4 regions of the Brucella pituitosa genome follow, and region 4 is predicted to be linked to each of the others. Evidence: riboswitches for the same ligand, from Rfam matches in the RefSeq annotation. Region 4 holds a riboswitch; each other region holds the start of a gene.

Region 1 (5,055 bases), on a different replicon from region 4:
TCCCTAATTCTACAATCTGTCCTTTGTTCATGATTGCGATACGATCGCAGAACATGGCCGCATGGTTCAGGTCATGCAGTGCGGCGACGACGGTCAATTTCTGACGCCTGACAAGATCGAGCAATCCGATTTGATGACCGATATCGAGATGATTTGTCGGCTCATCCAGAAGCAGTATCTGCGGGTCCTGTGCTAAAGCACGGGCAATATGCACACGTTGGCGCTCCCCGCCTGAGAGCGTGTGCCAATAACGACCTGCCAGATGTGCCATATCAACATTGGCCAGCGCCCGATCGACAACGGCATCGTCCTGCTCTGACCAGGGAGACAGAGCGCCAAGATATGGCGTGCGCCCCAACTCCACCGCCTGCCTTGCGGTGATGCGCTCTGTTGTGCCCGCCTGTTGTTCAACAAGTGCCAGTTTGCGCGCAATCTCGCGCCGATTAAATTTTTGGATCGGCTTACCGCAAAGTTTTACTTCTCCCGAACGACTGCGTCGTACACCTGAAAGCAGAGACAGAAAACTTGTTTTGCCTGAGCCATTTGGCCCGATGATACCGAGGAATTCTCCCTCTTTCACATCGAGCGAAACGCTACGCAGGATATCAACGCCTCCTGCTGACCAACTGACGTTGTTTGTAGAGAGCATCATGATTGTGCCCTTCTCTGTCCAAGCAGCAGCGCAAATGCCGGGGCACCGACCAATGCCGTAATGACTCCGATAGGCAAAACCTGACCGGGAATAATAATGCGAGACACAATATCGGCCAGGATCATAAAGATTGCACCGATGAGCGCCGCCGCAGGCAACAACCTGCCGTGACGTACACCGACCAGCATGCGCGCAGCATGAGGAATAACCAGACCAATGAAGCCGATGGAACCGACAATCGACACCATCACGGCCGTCATCATGGCGCTCACACCAATCAAAACGGCATAAACGCGCCGCACCGGAATACCAAGCGATGCAGCAGATTCCGAACCGAAAGTGAAAGCATCTAACGCACGGGCATGCCAAAGACAGATAAGAAGCCCCACCACACAGGCGGGCAAGGCGAGCGCAACGTCCGGCCAGCGGACACCTGAAAGATTGCCCAACAACCAGAACATAATCCCGCGCGCCTGTTCGGCATTTGCTGCCTTCGTGACAATGAGAGATGTCAACGCGTTAAAAAGCTGCGAACCAGCAATGCCGGCCAGAATGATCGCACTGTTACCGCGCCCTGCCCGCAATGCGAGCAGGGAAACGAGAACAAAAGCCACAATCGCACCGATAAACGCTCCCACTGACAGCGAGAGCACACCTGCACCAATTCCGAGAATAGCAACGCTCACTGCCCCGGTAGAAGCCCCGGCAGAAATACCCAGAATATAGGGATCGGCCAGCGAATTGCGGAGAAGCGATTGCAGAACCACGCCCGACAAGGCCAGCGCCGCACCGCAGCAAGCTGCGACAACAGCCCGGCTCAGCCGATAGCTCCAAACGATGCCTTCATCAATCGGCGCGATAGGATAGCCGGCATTCCAGACGCGGTTGGCGATGGTCTTCGCCACCACGTCCAGAGGTATGGCAGTTTCACCAATGGCAGCACCCAGCCACAAAGCAACGAAGAGCAGGACGAGCGCAAGTACTCCCAAAAGCACCCGGGAACTCATCGTGGTTTTCAGTGAAATGCCTGCTATGGCTGCCTTTGACATCACTTATTCAGATCCGAACCGGCAATATCGGCAGCCAGCGTTTCAATGCCCTCGATCACTCGCAACGACGTGCTCATCGACTGTGCATCGATATCGAAAACATATCCACCTTCAACAGCAGGCATTAATTTCGTCACAGGATCGGTCTTGAGAAACTGATGTTTGACCGCAATGTCATCGGCAGGATAACGACGACGATCAAGCTTCGCTGCAACGATCATCGATGGGCCCGCCTTGGCGATTGTTTCCCAACCCACCGCTGGCCATTCTTCTTCACTCTCAATCACATTCCTGATGCCGAGCGCAGAAAGGATGTAGGCAGGAGCGCCGAACTTACCAGCAACATAAGGATCAGCATCAACCTGTGTGCTGGAGAACCAGGCAACAGCCGAAAGCTTTCCATCTGCGGAACCGATCTTTTTGCGGGCTGCATCTTCACGTGCCTTGAGCTCTGCGATCAGCTTTTCACCGCGATCCTGTACATTGAATATCTGAGCCAGTTCGCCGATTTCCTGATAGACGATATTCATCGTGAATGGCGCTGTGCGAACACCATCGCCGCCACCAGAATTATCTTTGCCGACGCAATCGGAAGGCGATGTGTAGGCAGGAATACCCAATTCTTCGAATTGTTCCGGTTTGGCCACAATGCCCATCGGCCCGACATGCCACTGGAAATCCGCCGTAACAATGTCTGGCTTTTGCGTAAGTACGCTTTCAAAACTCGGATCGTTATCAGCCAGGCGCTTTACCTTGGCATTCACCTCCTCAAAGCCTTTGAGGACCGGGCCGAACCAAACAGCCGTACCCACAACCTTGTCGCCGAGGCCAAGGCTGTAGAGGATCTCCGTGCTGCTCTGACCAACGGCGACTGCCCGCTCCGGCGCGTGTTTGAAGGTTACATCGCGACCGCAGTTTTTCAGCGTCAGCGGATATTGGGTTTCTGCTGCCTGCGCCGCGAAACCGGTTGCGAAAAGAGCGACTGCGCCCAGAAGTGCGCTAAATGGCACTTGGCCTGAAATTTTCATCTAAATCCCCGAAATGATATGAGAAAAAGCCGCATCAAACGGCGGAAGCGATCCGGCGCTTAAAGAGAACGGACATATCCGGGGATATGAATGACAATGGGAGACGACGTCTTGCGACGTTTAAAGCTGTCATAACCAACTCCTGCTCCGGGCATCCCCGCCCGTGACAATGGACTACGTTAGACGGCAGGTCTCCTGGCTCGCAGATATTCGCTGTTCATCTGCCTTCCCGAGCTGTTTGTAACAAGCCCAGTGACATGACGCTTTTGAGGCATCACAAGGATGAACGGCAATCCGCTTACAGTTGCGGGGGCAGCCACGGTTTCGGCCCCTTTTGGGTCGTCCTCACCGTGTTCCCTATTAATCCCCTTCACTCTCGGTCGGGGGAACCGTCGTAACTTTATTACATCGCACCTTTGGACACGTCAAGCGAAGCCGGACGCTTATTCGGCTATATAAAAGCGCCACATAAGACTTTTTGCTAATACGATCTTGCAAGTAAAACGAGCGGCATTGCTTGCTGGTATATTGCAATTCTCTGCTGTAGTCTCCAGATCAGGAGTCTCTGACTGGGAAGCAGAGGGTTTTGAGGAGGGCTGTCAAAAGACAGCAGAAAATTGCACGCAAAGTGCATTCAGGGAGGATTTATGCGTAAATGGATTCTGGCCATTTCGTCTGTGGCAGCGCTTGCAATGACAGGCGCGGCTTCGGCTGAAGATTATAAAGTACTGGCACCAGCAGCACCGGGTGGTGGCTGGGATCAGACAGCACGCACCATGCAGAGCGTGCTTCAGGATGAAAAGATTTCCGGCAGCGTTCAGGTTATCAACGTTCCGGGCGCAGGTGGCACCATTGGCCTCGCGCAGTTCGTCAATCAGAATAAAGGCGATCCGAGCCAGCTCATCGTTGGCGGCTATGTTATGGTCGGCGCGATCCTGACCAACAATTCGCCGGTAAATCTTGACGCGATCACGCCAATTGCTCGCCTCACCGGCGAATATGAAGCTATCGTCGTTCCAGCATCATCCGACATTCAAAATCTTGGTGATCTCGTCACCAAACTGAAAGCCGACCCAGGTTCTGTCTCGTGGGGCGGCGGTTCTGCTGGCGGCACGGACCACATTACGGCCGGCCTTTTCGCCAAAGCCGTTGGCGTTGACCCGACCAAAGTCAATTACATCGCCTTTTCCGGTGGCGGTGAGGCACTTGCAGCAATTCTTGGCAATCAGGTGACTGTGGGTATTTCCGGCTACGGTGAATTTGATCCGCAGATCAAGGCTGGCACGCTGCGCATCATCGGCATCTCCAGTGACGAACGCATTGAAGGCATCGATGCTCCGACGTTCAAGGAAAGCGGCGTTGATGTTTCAATCCAGAACTGGCGTATGATTGGCGCTGCGCCCGATATTACTGCGGAACAAGTAGCCGTCATCAATGCCGATGTTGAGAAGATGGTGAAATCGGAATCCTGGCAGAAGGCACTTAAGGATAAAGGCTGGGCCGACACCTATCTGGCAGGCGATGCGTTCAAGGAACAGCTCGCCAAAGACGTGGCGTCCACTGAAACCATCCTCAAGGAAATCGGCCTCGTCAAATGACAGGATCTGAACAGCAGGCAGAGCGCCGTTCCACTGGAACGGCGCCGGATTATGCAGCTCTTGTGATCGCCTTCATTCTGGGAGCGGTCGCTATCGCGATTGCCTGGTCAACCGCCTATGGCAACAACGTTCTTTCCTATTCGCCAGTTGGGCCAAAAACTGTGCCCTATATCATTGCCGCCGGGTTGTTCATCCTGTCTATATGGACGGTGATCAGTGCTATTAAAGGCGACTTTCCAGAGCGCGAACATCAGGAAATCGCGCCTATGGCCTGGATCGTCGGTGGCTTGGTTATTCAGATGCTGACGATGAAAACTTTGGGATTTTCCATCGCAACGGGGCTACTCTTTGCGGCAACGGCGCGCGGATTTGGTTATCGCAAGTTCTGGATCAGCGTGCCTGTCGGCATCGTCTTTGCATTCGTCATCTGGTTCATTTTTGCGCGCGGCCTGCAGCTTTCGCTGCCATCAGGCTGGCTTGAGCATCTGGTTTAGAGCGAGACAACAATGGATACTGTCACTCTTCTCGCCAACGGACTTCTGGTGGCGCTTGAACCGGCAAACCTTATTTATGCGCTGATTGGCGTCACACTTGGTACGGCTGTTGGCGTACTGCCGGGCATCGGCCCGGCGCTGACTGTGGCATTGCTTCTACCTGTCACTTATAAACTTGATCCTGCCGGATCGCTCATCATGTTTGCCGGTATTTACTACGGTGGTATGTATGGC
Region 2 (5,055 bases), on a different replicon from region 4:
TGCCGGAACCGCGCTTCTGCTTCTGGCACGGGAAACGCATATAGCGGTCGCGCTTATTCTGCCGCTCTATTACGTGCTTGATGCTGGCACGACGATCATCTTACGCGGTCTGGCAGGCGAGAACATTCTGAAAGCACATTCAAAACATGCCTATCAGGTCGCCAAACGGGCCGGGTGGAGCGTGTCGAAGGTGGTGAGCCACGTCGCACTGCTCAATATCATTCTGATAACATGTGCGGCTGCAATTATGGTTTTCGACCATATGCTTTCGCAGATTATATTCGTGCTCACCGCCGCGGTCGCAGTGCTTTTGCTGCTGCTCGATTTTCGCGGACGCTTCAGGAAGTTATGACGTCAAACAGAACCTTGCGGGCAGCGTTGGCATCTTCTGTCTCCATCGCAGCCCGAAGAGTATCAAGGCTTTTAGGGACGTCCACAGCAACCTTCTGACCCTTTGGTGCACGCATAATTTTGGGGTGGCGCGTCGTCTGAGCTTGAGAAGGATCGTAGAAAAGCTCTTCATACATCTTCTCGCCTTCGCGAATACCCGTCACCTCAATGGCAATGTCTCCATCAGGATTCTCTGCGTTGCGTACAGTCAATCCAGCAAGCAGGATCATGTTCTCGGCCAAATCTCGAACTTTGACTGGATCGCCCATCTCAAGAAGCACGGTATCACCGGATTTGGCAATCGCGCCGGACTGCACGATGAGCTCGGCCGCTTCCTTGATCGACATGAAATAACGCGTCATGTCTTCGTGCGTGAGCGTGACGGGTCCACCATTGGCGATCTGTTCGCGGAAAAGCGGAACCACTGAACCGTTAGAGCCCAGAACATTGCCGAAGCGGACGGAATAGAACGATTTATGATGACCCGCCTTTTCGGCGAGTGTCCCGTAGTAATAAACGACAAGTTCGGCCCAACGCTTTGTTGCGCCCATAACATTTGTTGGCCTCACGGCCTTGTCGGATGAAATCAGCACCATCCGTTCGACATCGGTCGCAAAAGCTGCGGCAGCCACGTTCAGCGTGCCGAACACGTTGTTATAGATACCGACAAGCGGGTTCTTTTCGACAAGCGGCACATGCTTATAAGCTGCGCAATGATAAACCGTGTCAACGGTGTGGGCGCGGATAGCTTTTTCAACACATTGCCGATGAGCCACCGTGCCAAGCACCGGAATGACATCGCATTGCGCAATCTGCCGTAACTGTCGCTCGATCTGATAAAGCGCGAATTCGCTCGATTCAAAAAGCACGATGCAGCTTGGGTTCCACTGCGCAATCGTGCGGCAGAGCTGGCTGCCAATCGACCCGCCAGCGCCCGTAACCATAATGCGTCGCCCTTCAACAACTTCGCGGAGCAAATCGACATCTGGCGGCACAGGCGAACGCCCAAGCAAATCGTCAATCTCGACATTGCGCAGAGCACTGACAAGATATTTGCCAGCCGTCAGATCAGCAATAGGCGGCAGAATGCGGGTGCTAACCGGCAGACGCCCGAGCAGACGTGCAAGTTCCTGCCGCTGCTTCTGATCGATTTCCGGTTCGGATATGACAACCTGACGAACGCCAAAATTCTCGATCAAACGCGGGATCGCTGCAATGTCATAGACCCGGAGACCAATGATATCCATGCCGCCAAGCTGGCCAGTTGGATCAACGAAACCGACCACATGTGTATCACTGTGGCTGCGAAGTGCGGTTGCCAGCTGACGTCCTGGCTCACCAACACCAATGATGAGGGCTGTGCTCGAATAGGTCTTATTGGATTCAGCACTGCGCAGCAGCCATTTCGCACCAAAGCGGCTGGCAGAGATAAGCACCGTACTCAAAAGCCAGTAGAGAAGAGGAACCGAACGCGGCAAACCAGCACCGCCGTATGATTCCATAAGAAAGACCAGCGCCACCCAGAATAGGGCTGCAATAGCGGTCGCCTGAAAGATTGGCCAGATGGCTCGCTCGGCCAGATAGCGAATAATTGCCCGATAAAGACCAAAACGAATAAAGACGGGGATTGCGAGAGCCGGAGCGATGGCGATCAGGAAAATCTGCGTCTGCGTCGGGACAAAAACAAAGCCAAGCCGCATGACAAAGGCGAGATAGGCGCTGAGCAGCAACAACAGGCAGTCGCTCAGCAGCAGTATGATCTGCTTACCAATACGCGGTAACAAAGCCAGCCTCTGCCAGGGATATCTGAAACTCATACGAACATATCCTGCCCCCTCAAGGCGAAAATGCGAATAATCGCCGTTGAGGATTCGGCTAAACCCAACTCTTTTTTAATCAGTGAAATCAGATATCTAGCTCAGATATCCGACCATATAACCAGCCCAATAGTGGCACCGTTAGCACGAGTCCCCGCGCAGGGCCATATCAATTGATATTTCCCACGCTCACGAAGATTACGCGCTGATCCCTTAATTATCTGTTTTTATTCAATTTCTCTCACACAAGCCATCCGATCTTCGTTCTGAGCACTTAGTACTTTCGGCTAAGCAATAAGTGCGGGCATTTTCTAGACATAAACACATAAACATTTCTTTATATAATATTGACAAGCAGTGAAGCTTCCGGCAGACTGAGCGGCGTTATGGTTCTTTCGTCAGACTTCAGATGAAAGCTAAGAGGGAAACCGGTGCGTTGAAGACAAAACCGGTGCTGCCCCCGCAACTGTAAGCGGCGAGCCTTGATCCATCATGCCACTGGAACGAAACATTCCGGGAAGGCGGATCGAGGCGCTGACCCGCGAGCCAGGAGACCTGCCATGACAAAACAACGTCCACGGGCGGGGTGTCCCGGAGTGTTGCAGGTCTGGTTGCCAGAAGCAGCCTTTTCGCGCACGTCTGTGAACCCGCGCCCCCATCTATATCGGGGTATATATAGCCATGTCACAAACCACCGTCGCTACCGCCACCCTTGGTGTACCGCGCATCGGCCGTCATCGCGAACTGAAATTTGCACTCGAAGCTTTCTGGGCAGGTAAATCGTCTGAAGCAGAACTGCTCACTATTGCCAGCGCTTTGCGCGCGGCCAATTGGGCCGAACAGCGCGATCACGGCATCACGAAAATTCCATCAAACGACTTCTCTCTTTACGATCATGTGCTTGATACGGCTGTAATGGTCGGCGCCATCCCTGCCCGTTACGGCTGGTCAAGCGGCGACGTATCGCTCCAGACTTATTTCGCCATGGCGCGTGGCAGCGAAGGCAAAACAAGCAACAATTGCGGTTGTGGCAATCAAGAACATGGGCATGGTCATGGTGTGACTGCGCTTGAAATGACCAAGTGGTTCGACACCAATTATCACTATATGGTGCCAGAACTCACCGATGATCAGGAGTTCAGGCTTTCGTCCCGCAAGCCGGTCGAACACTTCCTCGAAGCCAAGGCACTGGGTATCCACACACGTCCAGTTATTCTTGGCCCGGTTACATTCCTGAAGCTGGCTAAATCCACCGCTGAAGGCTTCAATCCTGTAGCCTTGCTGCCAAAGCTGCTGCCTGTTTATGAAGAGTTGCTGCGTGAACTTGCAAATGCCGGTGCCGACTGGGTGCAGATTGACGAACCAGCGCTGGCTCTCGATCTCATCCCAAATGAACAAGCTGCATTTGAACTTGCTTACCAGCGTCTTGCCACTGCTTCCGACGCGAAAATCCTGCTTGCTACCTATTTCGGTGAGCTGGGCCACAATCTCGACACTGCATTGGCTTTGCCGGTCGCGGGTCTTCACGTCGATCTGGTACGCGGCGCAGATCAGCTTAACGACATTGTAGCGAAAGCACGCCCCGATCAGCATCTTTCTCTCGGTGTAATTGATGGCCGCAATATCTGGCGCGCCGATCTCAATGCCATCATCGACCGCATTCAGCCCATCGTTGAAAAGCGCGGGCTGGAACGCATCGAAATTGCCCCATCCTGCTCGCTCCTGCATGTACCGATTGATCTTGAACTGGAAACCGGGCTCGATGCAGAACTTAAAAACTGGCTCGCTTTTGCAGCACAAAAGATCGATGAGATTGCTATCCTCGGACGTGCGCTTTCGTCAGGCAAAAGCACGGTTCTTTCAGAACTGAAAGCCGCAAGTGAGGCCATTGCAGCCCGCCGCACATCGCCAAAGGTCCACAGTCCGGCTGTTGAACAGCGCGTTGCCGCTGTCACGGAAGCTCAAAAGAAGCGCAACAGCGTGTTCACCGAGCGACGCAAAATTCAAAGCGACAAGCTCGGCTTGCCCGCTTTCCCCACCACGACAATCGGATCTTTTCCGCAGACCCCTGAAGTGCGCAAAGCACGCGCAGCGGTCAACAAAGGTGAGATCACCGATGCGCAATATGAGAGCTTCATCCAGCGCGAAACTGAAGCCGCTATTCGCTGGCAGGAAGAAATCGGCCTCGATGTACTGGTGCATGGCGAGTTCGAGCGTAACGACATGGTTCAGTATTTTGGCGAGCAGCTCTCGGGCTTCTCTTTCACAAAATACGCCTGGGTGCAGAGTTATGGCTCGCGCTATGTCCGCCCTCCGATCATTTTCGGTGACGTTTCCCGTCCTGAGCCGATGACGGTTGCCTGGTGGAAATACGCGCAGTCACTGACGGATAAGCCTATGAAGGGCATGTTGACCGGGCCTGTGACGATCCTCAACTGGTCGTTTGTTCGTGATGACATTCCGCGCGCCGCAACCTGCCGACAGATCGCGCTCGCCATCCGTGACGAAGTGAGCGATCTGGAAGGTGCCGGTGCAATCATGATCCAGATCGACGAGGCCGCCTTGCGCGAAGGCTTGCCGCTGCGTCGCGCTGACTGGTCGACCTACCTCGATTGGGCTGTCGAAAGCTTCCGTCTGTGTTCAAGCGGTGTAGCCGACCAAACACAGATCCACACCCATATGTGCTATTCGGAGTTCAATGACATCATCGACGCCATTGCTCATATGGATGCCGACGTGATTTCGATTGAAACCTCACGCTCACGCATGGAGCTTCTCGATGCGTTCAAGTCGTTCAAATATCCGAATGATATCGGACCGGGCGTTTATGACATCCACTCACCACGCG
Region 3 (5,055 bases), on a different replicon from region 4:
AGATTGGCCGACAAGAGCTTCAGTGCTTCGCGCGCAAAAGCGTCGGAAAGCGGGTTCTTCTTGATACGGCTGGTATAGGCTTCAATCGCGTGAACCATGGCGTCAATGCCGGTGGCAGCCGTGTGAAGCGCTGGCAGGCCGCAGGTCAGTTCTGCATCCAGAATGACGAAATCTGCATAAAGCTGGCGGGAGACGACACCCATTTTGGTGGTTTCGCCGGTGGTCAGGATCGTGATGTTGGTCACTTCTGATCCGGTGCCAGCAGTGGTCGGGATCTGGATCAACGGCAGGCGCGTGCCCTGCACTTTGCCAATACCATAAAGCTCAGACAGTTCCTGCTCGGAGACGATAAGCACCGCAGCAAGCTTTGCAATATCCATTGAAGAGCCGCCGCCAAGGCCCAGCACGATATCGCTGCCAGCGGCCTTGGCCTGATCGACACATTCGAACAGAACTGATTCCGGCGGATCAGCAACAACTGCATCGAAAATGCTGATGCTGAAGCCTGCTTTTTCCAGCGAAGCGAGCGCTTCTTTGAGAACGCCAGCCTTGTGCAGGCCCTTGTCGGTTACGATGAGGATTTTGCGTTCTGAGAAACGTTCGCCCAGAACTTCGCCGAGACGCTTTGCAGCCCCCCACTCGACAAGCATTGAGCCGACCGTGTCGAACGAAAATGGCTTGATACCTATAGTCATTGTTTCCACCCTTATTCAAATTTCCCCAGAGCCGAGGTCTCTCATTCCTCGCCGGCACAGAGGCGCTGGGTTTCAAGCGGTCCGGCTTTCGCGTAGAGGAAAGCCGGACCGACAGTTTTCCGATGCAGCCGGTGCATCGGTCGTCTGAAGAGATGCTTGGGAGGATCTCTTCTTAATTGTTCAATATATTGAACAATGTTCAGGATTTAATAAAGCGATACAGGAAATGAAGCGCGGCTGTCAATTTATCCCTTCGACGAACACCAGGGATTTTAATCAATTCAATTGATATCCGGGAGATGTCGTTCAGTAGGGCATTGATTTCGTTAAGCTCTTTGTCTGTCATCTCACACGGCTTTGTGAAGGCCTGGTATGCCCACGAGCAAATTCTCGGTACTGGACGGCTTGACGAAGTGAATTGTAAGCTCGGAAACATGACCATTCATGCGAGCAAGGGAGGGCTTCATGGAAGTTACGATCATCACAGGCGCATCCGATGGCATAGGTGCCGAAACCGCGCGCCAGATAAGCATGTGTGACGGGAACAAGGCAGCGCTGGTTCTGGCGGCGCGTAACGTCGAAAAGTTGCAAGCGCTTGCTGCAGAAATAGAGCAGTCAGGCAGTAAAGTTCTGGTTGTTCCGACCGATGTTACGGATCGCAATGCCTGTATTGGCCTCATTGAAAAAACGGCTTCTTCTTTTGGTCGGATTGATACGCTGATCGTTAATGCGGGCATGTCGGCCCATGCCAATTTTTCCGAGATCAAACCGGAAGACTTGAAATGGATGCATGATCTGATGGAGCTCAACTATTGGGGCAGCGTCTGGCCGATCCATGCAGCACTCCCGCATCTGGCCAAAACCAAAGGCCGCATCGTGGCAGTTTCATCTGTTGCCGGACTGATTGGCGTGCCGGGACGTACAGCCTATAGCGGCACCAAATTTGCGCTTTCAGGGTTTTGTGAGGCGCTGCGTTCCGAGCTTGATCCAAGCGGTATTTCGGTGACGATTGTTTATCCGGGCGTCGTCAAAACCGACATTCGCAAGGTTGGCTATGGAGCCAGTGGGGGCGCTCTCGGGGTGAGTGGCGTTCGCGAAGACGATATGATGTCTGTTCAGCGGGCCGTCGAGCTGATGCTGGATGGAATCACCAACCGCAAACGCGAAGTGTTGATGACGCGTCAGATGCGTTTGGGGCGCTGGTTGAAACTATTGGCACCACATCTGGTGGATCGCATGGCATTGAAGGCCGTAAAGCCCGACTTTCGACCCAGGCCTATCACGCCTGTGGAATAGTCGGCTACATATCCCTGCTATTCACAGGCTGCCCGGGGTAAAAGCCAGATTAAATTTTTTTGAACCGTCTATCCATTGACGACTTTTTAACTTCAGATACTATATCTTGTGTTCAAGGTTCTTACGATTCGTGAGGATCAAAAGCGAAGATGGGAATACGGTGCGTGGTATCCATGATGGATGCTGTTAAGCCGTAGCTGCCCCCGCAACTGTAAGCGGCGAGCTTTATGTCCATATGCCACTGGCTAAAACCGGGAAGGCGGGCAAAAAGCATTAAACCGTGAGCCAGGAGACCTGCCTTGAACGAGAACGTCCACGGGCGGGGTGTCCGGTTGGCGCGCGATAAGTTGTGGCATTGTTCTGCCATGTCTTTTGGTGCCCCGTATATCCCTCTCATAAGCTTCGGGGTGACAAGCATGTCGAGTAATTCAAGACCAAACAGTTCCGGTCCGCCCGGTACGGGCTAGTTTGAAGGCTTCGCGCTCTTAAAGCTCGTTGTGCCTCTCAGTTTTCGTTGCTTTTCACGCGCATTTCGTCATGCGCGAACGCTTTTTTGCGCCTTCTTTCGTGTGAGGCGCAGTGGATCAAAACGTCTGTCTATATGCATTCTCCAACGCCAAATGCTTCTGCGACGGTGCTGGAAATGCTCCATCCCCAGTGAGGAAAAAATGAACGTTACCGTCTATAGCAAGCCCGCCTGCGTCCAGTGCACCGCAACCACCCGCGCGCTCGACCGTCAGGGCATTGAATATGATGTCATCGACATTTCCGCCAATGCCGATGCATATGATCTCGTTCAGGGCCTCGGATACCGTCAGGTGCCGGTTGTTGTTGCCGGTGAATCCCATTGGGCCGGTTTCCGTCCGGATATGATCAGCTCGCTGGCGTAACGCCGGTCTGCTGCCGGGGTTTGTTATGGGCCAGATCGTTTATTTTTCCAGCCGTTCGGAAAACACGCATCGCTTTGTGATGCGTCTTGGCATGCGTTCAAAGCGCATTCCGCTGGAAAGCTATGAAGATAATACTGGCCTGTTACGGGTCAACGAGCCTTTTGTGCTCGTAACGCCAACCTACGGCGGCGGGGGTGCGAAAGGCGCTGTTCCCAAGCCGGTCATCCGCTTTCTCAATGATGCGGATAACCGATCCCTCATTCGCGGTGTTATCGCCGCCGGGAACAGCAATTTCGGCGAAGGCTTTGGCCTTGCAGGCAAAATAATTTCGGAAAAATGTCAGGTTCCCTACCTCTATCGTTTTGAGCTTCTGGGAACGGATGAAGACATTGTCAATGTTAAAGACGGGATGGAACGATTTTGGACACGGCAGACACAACCCTGACCCGTGAGCGCGAGACGGTCGCCGCTTCGGAAAAGCACGAGTCATCGCCAGCATCGGGCAGCAAGCCGCAGAAGCTGACGGAAACGTCGCTGGATTATCACGCGCTCAATGCGATGCTGAACCTCTATGATGACGAGGGGAAGATTCAGCTGCATCGCGATCGCCAGGCGGCGCAGCAATATTTCCTGCAGCACGTCAACCAGAACACGGTGTTCTTCCACAATCTGCGTGAGAAGCTCGATTATCTGGTCGATGAAGGCTATTACGAACAGGAAGTGCTGGATCAGTATTCCTTCAATTTCGTGCGCGATCTTTTCGATCATGCCTATGACAAGAAATTTCGCTTCCCGACCTTCCTCGGTGCGTTCAAATATTACACCAGCTATACGCTGAAAACCTTCGACGGTAAGCGCTATCTTGAGCGCTATGAAGATCGCGTCTGCATGGTGGCGTTGGCGCTTGCGCGTGGCAACGAGCAGCACGCACGCGAAATGGTCGATGAGATCATTTCAGGTCGTTATCAGCCGGCAACGCCGACCTTCCTCAATGCAGGAAAAAAGCAGCGTGGCGAACTGGTCTCGTGCTTCCTGTTGCGTGTTGAAGACAACATGGAATCGATTGGTCGCTCGATTAATTCGGCACTCCAGCTTTCAAAGCGCGGCGGCGGTGTGGCGCTCAGCCTGACCAATATTCGTGAATCCGGTGCGCCGATCAAGCAGATCCAGAACCAGTCTTCCGGCATCATTCCGGTGATGAAGCTTCTGGAAGATTCATTCTCCTACGCTAACCAGCTTGGTGCGCGTCAGGGCGCGGGCGCGGTTTATTTGCACGCCCATCACCCCGACATCATGCGATTCCTCGATACAAAGCGCGAAAATGCAGACGAAAAAATCCGCATCAAGACGCTGTCGCTTGGCGTTGTGATCCCGGACATCACGTTTGAACTCGCCAAAAACGACGAGGACATGTACCTCTTCTCGCCTTATGACGTCGAGCGCGTCTATGGCGTGCCGATGACCGAGATTTCGATCACTGAAAAATATCGCGAAATGGTGGATGACGGTCGTATCCGCAAGAAGAAGATCAATGCGCGTGACTTCTTCCAGGTGCTGGCAGAAATCCAGTTTGAGTCCGGCTATCCTTACATCATGTTTGAAGACACGGTGAACCGTGCCAATCCGATTGATGGCCGCATCACCATGAGCAATCTCTGCTCGGAAATTCTTCAGGTGAGCGAAGCCAGCATCTTCAATGATGATCTGTCTTATGAGCATCTCGGCAAGGATATTTCCTGCAATCTCGGGTCGCTCAATATAGCGGCAGCCATGGATAGCCCGGATTTCGGCAAGACGATTGAGACCTCAATCCGTGCGCTGACGGCTGTTGCCGATATGAGCCATATCGGCTCGGTGCCTTCGATTGCCCGTGGCAATGACGAAAGCCATGCCATCGGCCTCGGCCAGATGAACCTGCACGGCTATCTCGCTCGCGAACGTATCTTCTATGGTTCGGAAGAGGGCGTCGATTTCACTAATGTCTACTTCTACACCGTTGCCTATCACGCGGTGCGCGCCTCCAATCGTATTGCGGTCGAACAGGGCAGCTCGTTCAAGGGCTTTGAGAAATCGAAATATGCGACAGGTGAATATTTCGACAAATATACCGATCAGGTCTGGGAGCCTGCGACTGAGAAGGTTCGCGAGATTTTCGAGAATGCCGGTATTGCAAT
Region 4 (5,055 bases):
CTTGGGATAGGCACGGGACATGACACGCGCGATCATGTTTCAGGGAACGGGTTCGGATGTCGGCAAAAGCGTGCTTGTTGCGGGTCTTTGCCGGGTTGCCCGCAATCGCGGACTGAAAGTCCGGCCATTTAAACCGCAAAATATGTCCAACAATGCAGCCGTCAGTGACGATGGCGGCGAAATTGGCCGCGCGCAGTGGCTGCAGGCATTGGCTTGCGGTGTGCCATCATCTTTTCATATGAATCCGGTTCTTTTGAAGCCGCAAACCGATATGGGCAGTCAGGTGATTGTTCAGGGGCAAGTGCGGGGAGAGGCCCGCGGGCGCTATTATCAGCAGTTGAAGCCGCAACTTATGGCGGCGGTGATGGAATCTTTTGGCATTGTCAGTGACGGCGCTGATCTTGTACTGATCGAAGGAGCCGGTTCGCCTGCAGAGATCAATCTGCGCGCTGGCGACATTGCCAATATGGGCTTTGCCACCCAGGCCAATGTGCCGGTGGTGCTGGTGGGAGATATTGACCGGGGCGGTGTTATTGCATCGCTGGTCGGTACGCACACAATTTTGTCGGAAGAAGATCGCGCGATGGTGCGTGGTTTTCTTATCAATAAGTTTCGCGGTGATATTTCGCTGTTTGATGATGGCTTGACTGCGATCACAGACTTCACGGGTTGGCGGTCTTTCGGCGTCGTTCCGTGGCTCAAAGCAGTTTCACGTTTGCCTGCAGAAGATTCGGTCGTGCTGGAGCGGGCAACGCGCGGTGATGCCAAAGCTTTAAAAGTGGCAGTACCAATGCTGCCGCGTATAGCAAATTTTGATGATCTCGATCCATTGAAAACAGAGCGCCAAGTCGAGGTCGTCATGGTTCCACCGGGGCAGCCATTGCCACATGATGCGGGCCTTGTCGTTCTGCCGGGAACCAAATCCACGATAGCTGATCTGATTGCCTTCCGTGAAAACGGTTGGGAGCGAGATTTACGGGCCCATGTGCGGCGCGGCGGGCATGTGCTTGGCATTTGTGGTGGGTTTCAGATGCTCGGAAGCCGCATCAGTGATCCTGAAGGCATCGAAGGGCAGGTTCACGAGATTGAAGGACTTGGATTGCTCGACGTTGAGACTGTGATGGAGCCGGAGAAAGTTGTGCGTAACGTCGCGGCCCGCTCGGTGCTCTTTGATACAGCTCTTGAAGGTTATGAAATTCACATCGGTCGCACTGGGGGGGCAGATGTTATTCGCCCGTTTGCCCGCATTGGCGATCATGATGATGGAGCCATGTCAGCGAATGGCCGGATCATAGGGACATATCTGCATGGTGTTTTTGGAGCAGATGATTTTCGGCAGCATTTTCTCGCAGCACTCGGCGTAAGCAGCTCAGGCGGGAATTATCGTGCTGGCATCGAAGCGGCACTTGATGAGTTGGCTGAAGGTTTGGAAAGCTGTCTGCATATCGACGATCTATTTAGTTTGTCCTAATTTTAAATCAGACGTTATGAAACCCCAAAGAATTTATTGCAAAAATCATTCCGTAATAAATTATTTCTAGCAATTTTTGCGACAGAATTTATTGCGATTTATAGTTTAGTATTTATGTCTTAAATATAGAATAATATTTACTTGAATTGATATTTTATTTGTATTGTTTTTAGAGGTAATTGTGAAGTCTGATTCAATTTTATTAGAAAATACTAATAATAATTATACGGATTTGAATAAGAGGTTTTTGTATTTTTCTATTGCCTTCACAGGTGTATTTATAATTTTTCCGCAAATTGATCTTGCTGTATCAAGATATTTTTTTAGTTCAGGTTCTTTCTTTATTTCTGAGAATTTTTTTTGGACTTCTCTAAGAGATATGCATCGGTCAAGTCAGTGGTTTTTTTTGATCGCTGTGTTGGTCTTGCCGGTATTGTATGCGGTGTGGCGATGCCCGCTTCCTTCAATTGCACCGCATAAAATTCTCTATGTCAGTTTGACCTTTATCCTTGGGTCGGGGGCCTTGGTTCAAGGCTTGAAGATACTCATAGGGAGAGCGCGGCCAAGGCATTTGATCGAGTTTGGCGGTTTGTCCGATTTTACGCCTGCATGGCAATTGGCGGGCATATGTCGCAACAACTGCTCATTTCCATCAGGAGAATCGTCTGCAGCAGCAGTGATGTTATCTCTGCTCGTTTTTGTTCCTGCCCGCAGACGTAAGGTTGCCGCGCTTATCCTTGTACCATTGTTGGTGCTCATTTCGTTGAATCGTGTGTTTATGGGTGCGCATTTTCTATCGGATGTGGTTATTGCCTGGACGCTGATCGTTGGTCTTATGCTTTGGCTGCGGCCTAGAGTTTTGCGTAATGCGGATGCAATTGACAACTGGGTAAGGCTTCGAGGGGAGGCTGCCCGCAAGCGTCTATACCCGATAGGCTGATTGACGCCGCATTGGCGAAGGCCTAGTGTCGATTTATGCAACAGGTTTTGCCGGGACGAAGCCCCGGCGATACCAAAAGGGAATGCGACGGACGGACCCAATCCGGGCGTCTTTATCGCAGCCGACCCCGCGACTGTAGAGCGGAGAGGGATGAGGCAAGCCGGTTAACCGGCAGCCACTGGAAACCATCAGCGTTTCTGGGAAGGCAGCTTCAGACCCTGCGACCCGTGAGCCAGGAGACCTGCCTGTTGCGTGAAGGGCATTATGCCCGCACCTGATGGGAGGTTTTCCCTGCTGCCTGCACGGAGGTTGTCATGGCTGCGCATAAAGAAAATTCACTTTCAACTACACTCCCTCTGCCACTTGCTGCCCGTCTTGGTACTGCGGTGGTTTCGCTCATGCTCGGCGCTTTCCTGATCTACGGCGTCGGTCTCGCGCATTCGGATACGCTGCATGATTCGGCGCATGACACGCGTCACTCTTACGGTTTTCCTTGTCACTGAGCAGTTAAAGCGTCTGTTTTAGGATTTGGTGCTTTGCAGCGCCCGATGGTGAATGGCCGTCGGCGCGAGTTTTTTGTTGAGGGACAAGAATGTTGATCCGTTATCTTCTGGCCACGCTTGCTGCTGGCCTTCTGGCAGGGCTTCTCGTGACGCCTGCCATGTATTTGAAAACTGTTCCGCTCATCATTCAGGCGGAAACTTATGAAGACGCTGGCGGCGGTCACAGCCATGGTGAAGCAGAAGCTGCCGCGCCACATGATCATGCCGCTGCTGCAACTGCTGCTAGTGAAGGTGAAGAAGCTGGAGCCGAACTGCCGTTTGGTCGTCTTGGCAATACATTGCTTGCCAATCTCGTGGCCGGTGCAGGTTTTGCGCTTCTGCTCGGCGGTGTAGCGTTGCTGCTCGGTCGTCGCATCACCCCGCAGAACGGTATTCTCTGGGGTATGGCTGGTTTCTTTACGGTCGCTTTCCTGCCAGCTTTAGGGCTTTCGCCGGAATTGCCTGCGATGCCCGCTGCGGATTTGGCTGAACGTCAGCTTTGGTGGCTTTCCACGGTGGTCTTGAGCGGTGTTGGTATTTATCTGCTGGTTCTGCGTGGAGAAGTGGTTTCCAAGATCCTTGGTCTGGTGCTGATCGTTGCACCACATCTTTATGGCGCGCCGCATCCGGAAGATATTTCCTCGCCAATTCCATCGCTGCTGGCCTCGCAATATGCTGTCGCATCTCTGGCAACCAACCTCTTTATGTGGGCTGTGATCGGTCTGGCACTAGGCTGGTTCATTCAGACTTACGCAAAGTCGGAAGTGGAAGGCTGATAGGAATGGCTTCGTCAGGAAAAATTACATTCGTTCTCGGCGGAGCCCGTTCCGGTAAGTCGTCTTATGCAGAGAAACTGGTTGAAGACTCAGGACTTCAGCCAGTCTATCTGGCAACTGGACGCGCATTCGACGAGGAAATGGAAAGCCGCATCTCCATTCATCGCCATCGTCGCGGAAGCGAATGGCAGACGGTGGAGGAACCGCTTGATCTTGTTGGAATGCTCGAAAAACATGCAAGGCATGACCGCTTTGTGCTGGTCGATTGCCTGACACTCTGGATCACCAATCTGATGATGGCAGAGCAGAATATCGCTGCTGAAACTAAGACACTGATAGCGGCGTTGCGCCAGCTTTCAGGTCCGGTTGTATTCGTTTCGAACGAAGTTGGACTTGGCATTGTGCCGGAAAATCGGATGGCGCGGGAGTTTCGCGATCATGCCGGTTTTTTGCATCAGGCCGTGGCATCAGTGGCGGATGAAGTTTATTTCATGGCGGCAGGTCTGTCGCTCAAAATGAAGGGATAATTCGATGCAGGGACAAAAGATTCCAGCGACCGTGATCACCGGCTTTTTAGGTTCGGGCAAGACCACGATGATCCGCAATTTGCTGGAAAACGCCAATGGCAAACGTATTGCGCTCATCATCAATGAGTTCGGCGATCTGGGCGTCGATGGCGGAATTCTGAAAGGTTGTGGTATCGAAAGCTGCCGTGAGGAAGACGTGATTGAACTCAACAATGGTTGCATTTGCTGCACTGTTGCCGATGATTTCATTCCGACCATGACCAAGCTTCTCGACCGTGCGGATCGTCCTGATCATATCGTGATTGAAACGTCGGGTCTGGCGCTGCCACAGCCCCTGGTCGCAGCCTTCAACTGGCCTGAAATCAAGACGCAGGTTACGGTTGACGGCGTGGTGACTGTGATTGATGCAGCCGCCGTTGCTGAAGGTCGTTTTGCCGATGATCACGACAAGGTGGATGCACAGCGCGCAGCGGACGAATCTCTTGATCATGAAAGCCCTTTAGAAGAACTTTTTGAGGATCAGATTCATGCGGCCGACCTTATCGTTCTGAATAAGGCCGATCTCGTTGATCCATCGAAACTCGATATCGTGAAGGCCGATGTGGCTGAACGCTCAACACGCCGCGTCAATATGGTGTCGGCAAGTTTTGGCAAGCTTGGTGCCGATGTACTGCTCGGTCTTGGCGTGGGTACGGAAGACGATATTGCCAACCGCAAGTCGCATCATGAAATCCATCATGCTGATGGCCATGAGCATGATCACGACGAGTTTGAAAGCTTTGTTGTTGAAGCAGGCTCT

The links. A riboswitch is a leader RNA that binds a small molecule or an ion and turns the genes downstream of it on or off. The one in region 4 is predicted to bind cobalamin.
Region 1: another riboswitch for cobalamin. It lies ahead of ACSME1_RS18305 (ABC transporter substrate-binding protein); the one in region 4 lies ahead of ACSME1_RS02355 (CbtB domain-containing protein).
Region 2: another riboswitch for cobalamin. It lies ahead of metE (5-methyltetrahydropteroyltriglutamate--homocysteine S-methyltransferase); the one in region 4 lies ahead of ACSME1_RS02355 (CbtB domain-containing protein).
Region 3: another riboswitch for cobalamin. It lies ahead of nrdH (glutaredoxin-like protein NrdH); the one in region 4 lies ahead of ACSME1_RS02355 (CbtB domain-containing protein).

Annotation. Positions count from the first base shown of each region.
Region 1 covers NZ_OZ264093.1:1,515,708-1,520,762, forward strand. The annotation lists gene ACSME1_RS18295 (ABC transporter ATP-binding protein) at 1-652, opposite strand, end outside; gene ACSME1_RS18300 (FecCD family ABC transporter permease) at 649-1,659, opposite strand; gene ACSME1_RS18305 (ABC transporter substrate-binding protein) at 1,701-2,729, opposite strand; cobalamin riboswitch at 2,898-3,138, opposite strand; gene ACSME1_RS18310 (Bug family tripartite tricarboxylate transporter substrate binding protein) at 3,377-4,327, shown strand; gene ACSME1_RS18315 (tripartite tricarboxylate transporter TctB family protein) at 4,324-4,821, shown strand; gene ACSME1_RS18320 (tripartite tricarboxylate transporter permease) at 4,834-5,055, shown strand, end outside.
Region 2 covers NZ_OZ264093.1:391,831-396,885, forward strand. The annotation lists gene ACSME1_RS13095 (glycoside hydrolase) at 1-352, shown strand, start outside; gene ACSME1_RS13100 (polysaccharide biosynthesis protein) at 339-2,207, opposite strand; cobalamin riboswitch at 2,578-2,784, shown strand; gene metE (5-methyltetrahydropteroyltriglutamate--homocysteine S-methyltransferase) at 2,889-5,055, shown strand, end outside.
Region 3 covers NZ_OZ264093.1:642,331-647,385, forward strand. The annotation lists gene ACSME1_RS14205 (iron-containing alcohol dehydrogenase) at 1-695, opposite strand, end outside; gene ACSME1_RS14210 (SDR family oxidoreductase) at 1,161-1,991, shown strand; cobalamin riboswitch at 2,090-2,307, shown strand; gene nrdH (glutaredoxin-like protein NrdH) at 2,660-2,881, shown strand; gene nrdI (class Ib ribonucleoside-diphosphate reductase assembly flavoprotein NrdI) at 2,907-3,326, shown strand; gene nrdE (class 1b ribonucleoside-diphosphate reductase subunit alpha) at 3,401-5,055, shown strand, end outside.
Region 4 covers NZ_OZ264092.1:476,371-481,425, reverse strand. The annotation lists gene ACSME1_RS02365 (cobyric acid synthase) at 20-1,471, shown strand; gene ACSME1_RS02360 (phosphatase PAP2 family protein) at 1,653-2,411, shown strand; cobalamin riboswitch at 2,437-2,674, shown strand; gene ACSME1_RS02355 (CbtB domain-containing protein) at 2,726-2,914, shown strand; gene ACSME1_RS02350 (CbtA family protein) at 3,004-3,729, shown strand; gene cobU (bifunctional adenosylcobinamide kinase/adenosylcobinamide-phosphate guanylyltransferase) at 3,735-4,256, shown strand; gene cobW (cobalamin biosynthesis protein CobW) at 4,261-5,055, shown strand, end outside.